Regions from separate parts of the Sphaerisporangium krabiense genome, predicted to be linked through region 2. Evidence: riboswitches for the same ligand, from Rfam matches in the RefSeq annotation. Region 2 holds a riboswitch; the other holds the start of a gene.
What was found. A riboswitch is a leader RNA that binds a small molecule or an ion and turns the genes downstream of it on or off. The one in region 2 is predicted to bind glycine.
Positions count from the first base shown of each region.

Region 1: it holds a riboswitch for glycine, as region 2 does, so the genes downstream of both, gcvP (aminomethyl-transferring glycine dehydrogenase) here and gcvT (glycine cleavage system aminomethyltransferase GcvT) in region 2, are expected to answer to the same signal.

Region 1 is NZ_JACHBR010000003.1:52,039-56,419, forward strand. It holds gene ftsR (transcriptional regulator FtsR) at 1-96, shown strand, start outside; gene BJ981_RS35190 (bifunctional nuclease family protein) at 228-698, shown strand; gene BJ981_RS35195 (MerR family transcriptional regulator) at 854-1,471, shown strand; glycine riboswitch at 1,650-1,775, shown strand; gene gcvP (aminomethyl-transferring glycine dehydrogenase) at 1,938-4,381, shown strand, end outside.
Region 2 is NZ_JACHBR010000001.1:44,349-48,729, reverse strand. It holds gene BJ981_RS00225 (L-serine ammonia-lyase) at 1-379, opposite strand, end outside; gene gcvH (glycine cleavage system protein GcvH) at 492-881, opposite strand; gene gcvT (glycine cleavage system aminomethyltransferase GcvT) at 878-1,969, opposite strand; glycine riboswitch at 2,003-2,103, opposite strand; glycine riboswitch at 2,104-2,201, opposite strand; gene BJ981_RS00210 (gamma-glutamyl-gamma-aminobutyrate hydrolase family protein) at 2,276-2,971, opposite strand; gene BJ981_RS00205 (3-oxoacyl-ACP reductase) at 2,981-3,745, opposite strand; gene BJ981_RS00200 (aldehyde dehydrogenase family protein) at 3,790-4,381, opposite strand, start outside.

The DNA of each region.
Region 1 (4,381 bases), on a different contig from region 2:
CAGGCCGAGGAGACCGCCCGCGAGATCTCCGGGCTGCTCCAGGAACTGCGCACCGCCCTGGTGAGGACCGGTCTGCGGGGCATTCTCGGCCGGTGACGGAGCCGCCCGGACATTTCGGGGTGGGAGGATGTTACGTTGAATTTTGCGGCGATGGTCACGCCGCGAGCTGAGAGCCGTAAGGGAGCAGGCCCGGAGCGGGCCGGTGACCCAATGGGACGGAGCCGCGTGTGTTGCAGATGGAGGTCGTGGGGGTCCGCGTGGAGATGCCCACCAACCAACCCATCGTCCTTCTGAAGGAGGCGAAGGGTGAGCGATATCTGCCGATCTGGATTGGCATGACCGAGGCCACGGCCATCGCGTTGGCACAGGCCGAGGAGCCACCTCCGCGGCCGCTCACCCACGACTTGTTCAAGGACGTGATCGAAGCCCTCGGCGTGCGGTTGCAGGCGGTCAACATCGTGGCGCTGCGCGACGGGATCTTCTTCGCCGACCTGGTGTTCTCCAACGGGGTCGAGGTGAGCGCGCGCCCCTCGGACTCGATCGCGCTCGCGCTGCGCACCGGCACGAGCATCTTCGCCAGTGAGGACGTGGTGCGCGAGGCCGGTGTCATCATTCCCGACGACCAGGAGGACGAGGTCGAGAAGTTCCGCGAGTTCCTGGACACGATCACCCCGGAGGACTTCGGCCGTGCGGGGTAGCCCAGTGCGCCATATCGGGCATTTACGCTTCACGACGCGCCGGGCGGGATCGTTGACTGAGCATCGCACCGGTCCTACGGTGCAAGGGAAACCACGGTTGTAATTCACGAACCCCCAGATCAGACCGTGGGATGAGAGAAAGCCGGAGGTCCGCAGTGGCGGTCAGCAGCGGCGAGGGAAAGACGGCCGACCAGCACGATCCGGCCCAGCGCCGGTCGGCTCGGGAGCGCGCGGGAGAGCAGGGCCTGCTGTTCGACGAGCGGCCGGCGTCGCTGCCCGCCGACGTGGGATACCGCGGCCCGACGGCCTGCTCGGCGGCCGGCATCACCTACCGGCAGCTCGACTACTGGGCGAGGACCCAGCTCGTCGAGCCGTCGGTGCGGCCGGCGCATGGCTCGGGCTCGCAGCGGCTCTACAGCTTCCGCGACATCCTGGTGCTCAAGGTGGTCAAGCGCCTGCTCGACACCGGGGTGTCGCTCCAGCAGATCCGCACCGCGGTCCAGCACCTGCGCGAGCGCGGGGTCAACGACCTGGCGCAGATCACGCTGATGAGCGACGGCGTGAGCGTGTACGAGTGCACCTCGGCCGACGAGGTCATCGACCTTCTGGAAGGCGGCCAGGGCGTGTTCGGCATCGCCCTCGGCGGCGTCTGGCGCGAGGTCGAGGGCACCCTGGCGGAGCTGCCGGGGGAACGCGTGGAGCCGGCCGCCACCACGGAGGACCACCCGGGTGACGAGCTGGCTCGGCGCAGGAAGGCCCGCAGGACGGGCTGACCGGCTCCCGCCCCCCGGTGGGGGAGCGGCGGGAATCGGCAGGACGGTCCCCGGGTTCGCGGGACGGCGGTGTGGGGCCGCACGCGGCGAACCCGGCGCCGGCGCGCGCCCGCGTGGCGGGGCGGTACTGGGGTAGCCTTCCGCCCGTGACGGGCGGGTACAGTTGGTGCAAGGCTTACGACCCCGCGCGGGAGAGTCCCGAGGGCACGAGCAGGCGCCGCGGCCGCGGCGCCCGCCCGCTGGCCCGGGCGCCGAAGGAGCAACCTCCCCGGAATCTCTCAGGCACACGTACCGCGCGGGTGAGGCGACTCTGGAAAGCAGGCATGCCCGCCAGGCGTGCCTCACCGACGGTGCAAGCCCCCCGCGGGGGGTGAAGCTCTCAGGTCGCGGCACGCGCCGCGCTGACAGAGGGGGAGACGGCACACGCGCGCCACGCGCCCGGTCTCAACCCTTCAGGAGGGCCTCCATGACCGATCGGTCACCGCTTCGCGACCTGTCCGCGCCGCCCTTCGCCACGCGGCACATCGGCCCCTCCGACGCCGAACAGGCCCGCATGCTGCAGGCCGTCGGTTACGCCTCGGTCGCCGACCTGGTCGCCGTCGCGGTCCCCGGCATGATCCGCGCCGAGGGCCCGCTGCGCCTGCCCCCGGCGGCGAGCGAGACCGAGGCCATCGCCGAGCTGCGCGCCCTGGCCGGGCGCAACCGCCTGCTCACCTCCATGATCGGCCTGGGCTACCACGACACGATCACCCCGGCGGTCATCCGGCGCAACCTGCTGGAGAACCCCGGCTGGTACACCGCCTACACCCCCTACCAGCCGGAGATCTCCCAGGGCCGCCTGGAGGCCCTGCTGAACTTCCAGACCGTGATCGCCGACCTCACCGGCCTGGACGTCGCCGGCGCCTCCCTGCTGGACGAGGCCACCGCCGCCGCCGAGGCGATGACGCTGGCCCGCCGCGCGGGCCGCGCCAAGAGCCCGGTGTTCGTCGTGGACGCCGACGCGCTCCCGCAGACCAAGGCCGTGCTCGCCACCCGCGCCGAGCCCCTCGGCATCGAGCTGGCCGAGGCCGACCTGTCCGAGGGCCTGCCCGGCGGCGAGCTGTTCGGCGTCCTGGTCCAGTATCCGGGCGCGAGCGGCCGGCTGAAGGACTTCCGCGCCCTGGCCGAGGAGGCGCACGCCCGCGGCGCGCTGGTGGTCGCCGCCGCCGACCTGCTGGCCCTCACCCTGGTGGAGTCGCCCGGCTTCCTCGGCGCCGACATCGCCGTGGGCTCCTCCCAGCGCTTCGGCGTCCCCCTCGGCTTCGGCGGCCCGCACGCCGCCTACATGTCGGTCCGCGAGGGCCTGCAGCGGCAGATGCCCGGGCGCCTGGTCGGGGTGTCCCAGGACGCCGACGGCCGGGCCGCCTACCGCCTGGCCCTGCAGACCCGCGAGCAGCACATCCGCCGCGAGAAGGCCACCAGCAACATCTGCACCGCCCAGGTCCTGCTCGCCGTCATCGCCGGCACGTACGCCGTCTACCACGGCCCCGAGGGGCTCAGGCGCATCGCCCAGCGCGTCCACCGGCACGCCGCCGTCCTGGCCGCCGGGCTGCGCGGCGCGGGCGTCGAGGTCGTGCACGAGGCGTTCTTCGACACGGTCCTGGCCCGGGTGCCCGGCCGGGCCGGAGAGGTCGTGGCCGCCGCCCGCGCCCGCGGGATCAACCTGCGCCACGTGGACGCCGACCACGTGGGCGTCGCCTGCGACGAGACCACCACCGGCGGCCACCTGGCCGCGGTCTGGGAGTCCTTCGGCCTCGAGGGCGTCGTGCTGGAGGACGTGGACACCTCCGCCTCCGACGCCCTGCCCGGCGAGCTGCTGCGCTCCACCGAGTACCTGGCCCACCCGGTGTTCCGCGCGCACCGCTCCGAGACCGCGCTGCTGCGCTACCTGCGCAGGCTCCAGGACAAGGACATCGCGCTCGACCGGTCGATGATCCCGCTCGGCTCGTGCACGATGAAGCTCAACGCCACCACCGAGATGGAGCCGATCACCTGGCCCGAGCTGGCCGGCCTGCACCCCTACGCGCCCGCCGAGCAGGCCGAGGGCTACCTCGCGCTCATCGCCGACCTGGAGCGCTGGCTGGCCGAGGTCACCGGCTACGACGCGGTCTCGCTGCAGCCGAACGCCGGCTCCCAGGGCGAGTTCGCCGGGCTGCTGGCCATCCGCGCCTACCACCGCGCCAACGGCGACCTGGAGCGCGACGTGTGCCTCATCCCGTCCTCGGCGCACGGCACCAACGCCGCCAGCGCCGTCATGGCCGGCATGCGGGTGGTCGTGGTGGCCTGCGACGACCAGGGCAACGTGGACCTCGCCGACCTCGACGCCAAGATCGGCAAGCATCGGGACCGGCTCGCCGCGATCATGGTGACCTACCCCTCCACGCACGGGGTGTACGAGGAGACGATCACCGCGATCTGCGCGCGCGTCCACGAGGCCGGCGGCCAGGTCTACGTCGACGGGGCCAACCTCAACGCCCTGGTCGGGCTGGCCAAGCCCGGCGCGTTCGGCGCCGACGTCTCCCACCTGAACCTGCACAAGACCTTCTGCATCCCGCACGGCGGCGGCGGCCCGGGCGTCGGCCCGGTCGCGGTGCGCGCCCACCTGGCGGCCTACCTGCCCGGCCACCCGCTGCGGGACGGCGGGCCCGTCGGGCCGGTCTCGGCGGCGCCCTACGGCTCGGCGGGCATCCTGCCCATCTCGTGGGCGTATGTGCGCATGATGGGCGGTGAGGGCCTCACGGCGGCCACCGAGCAGGCCATCCTGTCGGCCAACTACCTCGCGCGCCGGCTCGCCCCCCACTACCCGGTGCTCTACACCGGCCGCGAGGGCCTGGTGGCGCACGAGTGCATCGTGGACCTGCGCCAGATCAC
Region 2 (4,381 bases):
CGTTGGGGTGGTGCGGCAGCGAGACCTTGCGTTCGAAGACGCAGTGCTCGCCGACGACGAACGGGATCTCCTGGGCGCCGAACAGCCGGAGCGTGCCGGACGCGCGCATCTCGGCGAGCCGCTCGTCCACGGTGTCCACGTCGACGAGCTCGGGCTTCTCGCCGGACAGGCCGAGCAGGACCGCTTTGTCGCTGCCGTGGCCTTTGCCGGTCAGGCCCAGGGAACCGTAGAGGATCACCTCGACACGGGCGGTCTTCTCCAGGAGCCCGTCCTGCTTGAGTCCCCTGGCGAACTTGTGGGCGGCGGCCATGGGGCCGCCGGTGTGGGAGCTGGACGGGCCTATGCCGATTTTGAACAGGTCGAAGACGCTGATCGCCATTGATCTGTGCCCTTCGGAACGTGTGTGGCGAACCTTCGGAACATGTGACGAGAGAAGGGACGCTCCGGCGAGCGATGGCCCGCCGGAGCCGCCAGGGGAGGACGAACGAAGGTCAGGAGTCCGCGGTGGTGACGGTGGCGTACTCCTCGGCGGAGAGCAGGTCCTCCGGGGTGTCCTGGACGCGCACGCGGAACAGCCAGCCGTCGCCGTAGGGGTCGGAGTTGACCAGCGACGGGTCGTCCACGACGACCTGGTTGACCTCCACGACCTCGCCGCTGACCGGCGCGTAGATGTCGCTGACGGACTTGGTGGACTCGACCTCGCCCACGGCGTCGCCCGCCTCGACGGTCGCGCCCGCCTCGGGAAGCTGGACGAAGACGACGTCACCCAGCGACTCGGCGGCGTACGCCGTGATGCCCACGGTCACGGTGATGCCGTCCTCCAGGCCGGCGATCCACTCGTGCTCCTTGGTGTAGCTGAGCTCCTCGGGAATGCTGCTCACTTGCTCCTCCGGTAAAAAGGCAGGTCAACCACGTCGACCGGTTCATGGCTTCCACGGATGTCGACCGCGAGCCCCTCGGACACGTCCGTGTCCACGTAGGCCATCGCGATCGGCTTGCCGAGGGACTGCGAGGGTGCGCCGCTGGTGACCTCTCCAACGACGGTGCCGTCAGTCAGCCGTACCACGGGGTATCCGTGGCGTGGCACTCGGCGGCCCCGCGCGACGAGCCCGGTGAGGCGGCGGCGCGGCGGGATGTCCTTCAGCGGCGCGAGGGCCGCGCGGCCGACGAAGTCGCCGGGCTTGTCGAACCGTACGACGCGGCCGAGGCCCGCGTCGAAGGGAGTGAGCCCGGCGTTCAGCTCGTTGCCGTACAGGGGCATGCCGGCTTCGAGCCGGAGCGTGTCGCGGGCGGACAGGCCGGCGGGGCGCAGCCCGTACGCGTCGCCCGCCTTGGTGACCTCCTGCCAGAGGGTGACGGCGTCGCCGGCCGCGACGAACAGCTCGAAGCCGTCCTCGCCGGTGTAGCCGGTGCGGGCGATGAGGGCCTCCACCCCGGCGACCGTGGCGGGCAGGCCGGCGTAGTACTTCAGCGAGGGCAGGTCGGCGTCGGTGAGCGTGGCGAGGATCTCCTGCGAGCGGGGACCCTGTACGGCGATCAGCCCGTACCGGTCGGAGCGGTCCTCCACCGCGGCCTCGAAGCCCGCCGTCCGCTCGGTCAGCTCGGCGGCGACCTTGGGGTAGTTGGAGGCGTTGGCGACGACGAGGAACTCCTCCGCGGCCAGCCGGTAGACGATCAGGTCGTCGAGGACGCCGCCGTCGGCGGCGCAGATCATGGTGTAGCGGGCGCGGCCCGGCTCAAGGACGGACAGGTGGCCGACGAGCGCGTGGTCGAGGGCGTCTGCGGCCTGCGGCCCGGTGACGAAGATCTCGCCCATGTGGGAGAGGTCGAACAGCCCGGCGGCCGTGCGCACCGCGTTGTGTTCGGCGGACTCGCTGCCGTAGCGCAACGGCATCAGCCAGCCGGCGAAGTCGGTGAGCGTCGCGCCGAGGCTCTCGTGCACCTCGCGGAGCGGTGTGGGTCTGGACATGATGCGCACCTCAGACAGGGTTGGATGAGAGCATCCTCCCCCTCTGTCATCGGTGCCTGAGAGTTTCGCCCGGGTTTTGCCGGACTTTCACCTTCGGCGAGGCCCCCGGAGGGGACCTGCTTTCCAGAGATCACCTTTCCCGCGCGGTCCTTTGCCTTGTGAGGTTCGTGGGGAGGACTTGCTCCTTCAGGGGTCCTGACCGGATGTCAGGACTCTCTCCCGCACGGGATCATCGGTGTTCTCGCCCACCCTACCAACGCACGCCCGCCTGTCCATGCCCGCCGGGGTGGCGGCAGGGGTGGCACGTCAGACGGCGGCGGCCGACACCAGCGCCCGGAACAGGCGGATGTCCTCGCCGGTCTCCGGATGCCACTGCACGGCGAGGGCGAAGGGCCGGTCCGGCAGCTCCACCGCCTCGACGGCGCCGTCCTCGGACGTGGCGGCGACCACCAGGCCCGCGCCGAGTCGGGCGACCGCCTGGTGGTGGTAGTGGGCGGTCTGGACGGGGTCGGCGCCGAGGACGCCCGCCAGCCCGCTGCCCGCCTCCGGGCGCACGGGCAGGTGGCCGTACCGCCCGGGGGCGGGGGCGTGGCCGTCGTGGCCGACTAGGTCGGGGAGGTGCTGGTGGAGGGTGCCGCCGAGGTGCACGTTCAGCACCTGCATGCCGCGGCAGACGCCGAGGAACGGCAGGCCCGCCTTCAGCGCCGCGGCGACCAGCGCGAACTCCGCCGCGTCGCGGAACTCCCTGACGTGACTCGTGCGGCCGTGCGGCTCCTCGCCGTACCGGGACGGGTCCACGTCACCGCCGCCCGCGACGACGATCCCGTCCAGCCGCTCCACCAGCGGCGCCGGGTCGCCCGCCGGAGGCAGCAGCACCGGCTGGCCCCCGGCCCGCGCGACCCGGTCGACGTAGTCGTAGGGCAGCAGCGCCGCGGGCGTGTCCCACACGGTGAACGACGCCCGCTCGACGTAGCAGGTGATCCCGATGACCGGCCGTGTCATGGCGCCCTCCTACAGCGGGGTCACGTACGCGCCGGAGATGCCGCCGTCCACCAGGAACTCCGCCCCCGTGATGAAGCTCGCGTCGTCGGAGGCCAGGAACGCCACCGCGGCGGCGATCTCGGACGCCTCGGCGAACCGCCCGAGCGGGACGTGCACCAGGCGGCGCTGGGCGCGCTCGGGGTCCTTGGCGAACAGCTCCTGGAGCAGCGGCGTGTTGACCGGCCCCGGGCACAGCGCGTTCACCCGGATGCCCTCGCGGGCGAACTGCACGCCGAGCTCGCGGGACATCGCGAGCACGCCGCCCTTGGAGGCGGTGTAGGAGATCTGCGAGGTCGCCGAGCCCATGACCGCCACGAACGACGCGGTGTTGATGATCGAGCCCTTGCCCTGCCGCCGCATGTACGGGATGACGTGCTTGCAGCACAGGTAGACGCTGGTCAGGTTGACGTCCTGGACCCGCTTCCACGCCTCGATGCCGGTGGTCAGGATCGAGTCGTCGTCGGGCGGCGAGATGCCCGCGTTGTTGAACGCGATGTCCACGCCGCCGTAGGTCTCGAAGGCCGTCTCGAACATGCGGGCGACGTCCTCCTCGCTGGTGACGTCGGCGCGGACGAACAGGCCGCCCACCTCCTCGGCCGCCTTGGCGCCCGCCGCCTCGTCCACGTCGGCGCAGACCACCTTGGCGCCCTCCTCGGCGAAGCGGCGGGCCGTGGCGAGCCCGATGCCGCCCGCGGCGCCCGTGATCACGGCCACGCGGTCACGCAGTCGCTGCATGGTGAAGATCTCCTTGACGGGTCGTTCGCTGGATCGTCCTCGTGTCAGTGCGCGATGAAGACGTTCTTGGTCTCGGTGAACGCGGCCAGCGCGTCGGGGCCGAGCTCCCGGCCCAGGCCGGACTGCTTGAAACCGCCGAACGGCGTCCAGTACCGCACCGAGGAGTGGGAGTTCACCGACAGGTTGCCCGCCTCGATCGCCCGGGCCGTCCGCAGCGCGCGGCCCACGTCCCGCGTCCAGATCGAGCCGGACAGGCCGTACACGGTGTCGTTGGCGATGCGCACGGCGTCCGCCTCGTCGTCGAACGGCACCACGCTGACCACCGGCCCGAAGATCTCCTCGGTGAACGCGCGCTCGTCCAGCGACTCGTGGGTGAGCACGGTCGGCGGGAACCAGAAGCCCTTGCCGGACGGGCAGGCGCCCTGGAAGCGCGGCGTGCCGGTGACGAACGAGGCCACCCGCGCGCGGTGCTCGGCGCTGATGAGCGGGCCGAGGTCGGTGCCGGGGTCCAGCGGGTCGCCCACGGTGAGGGACGCGACGGCGGCGCCGAGGCGGTCGAGGAACTCCTCCAGGACGGGGCGCTGCACGAGGACGCGCGAGCGGGCGCAGCAGTCCTGCCCGCTGTTGTCGAACACC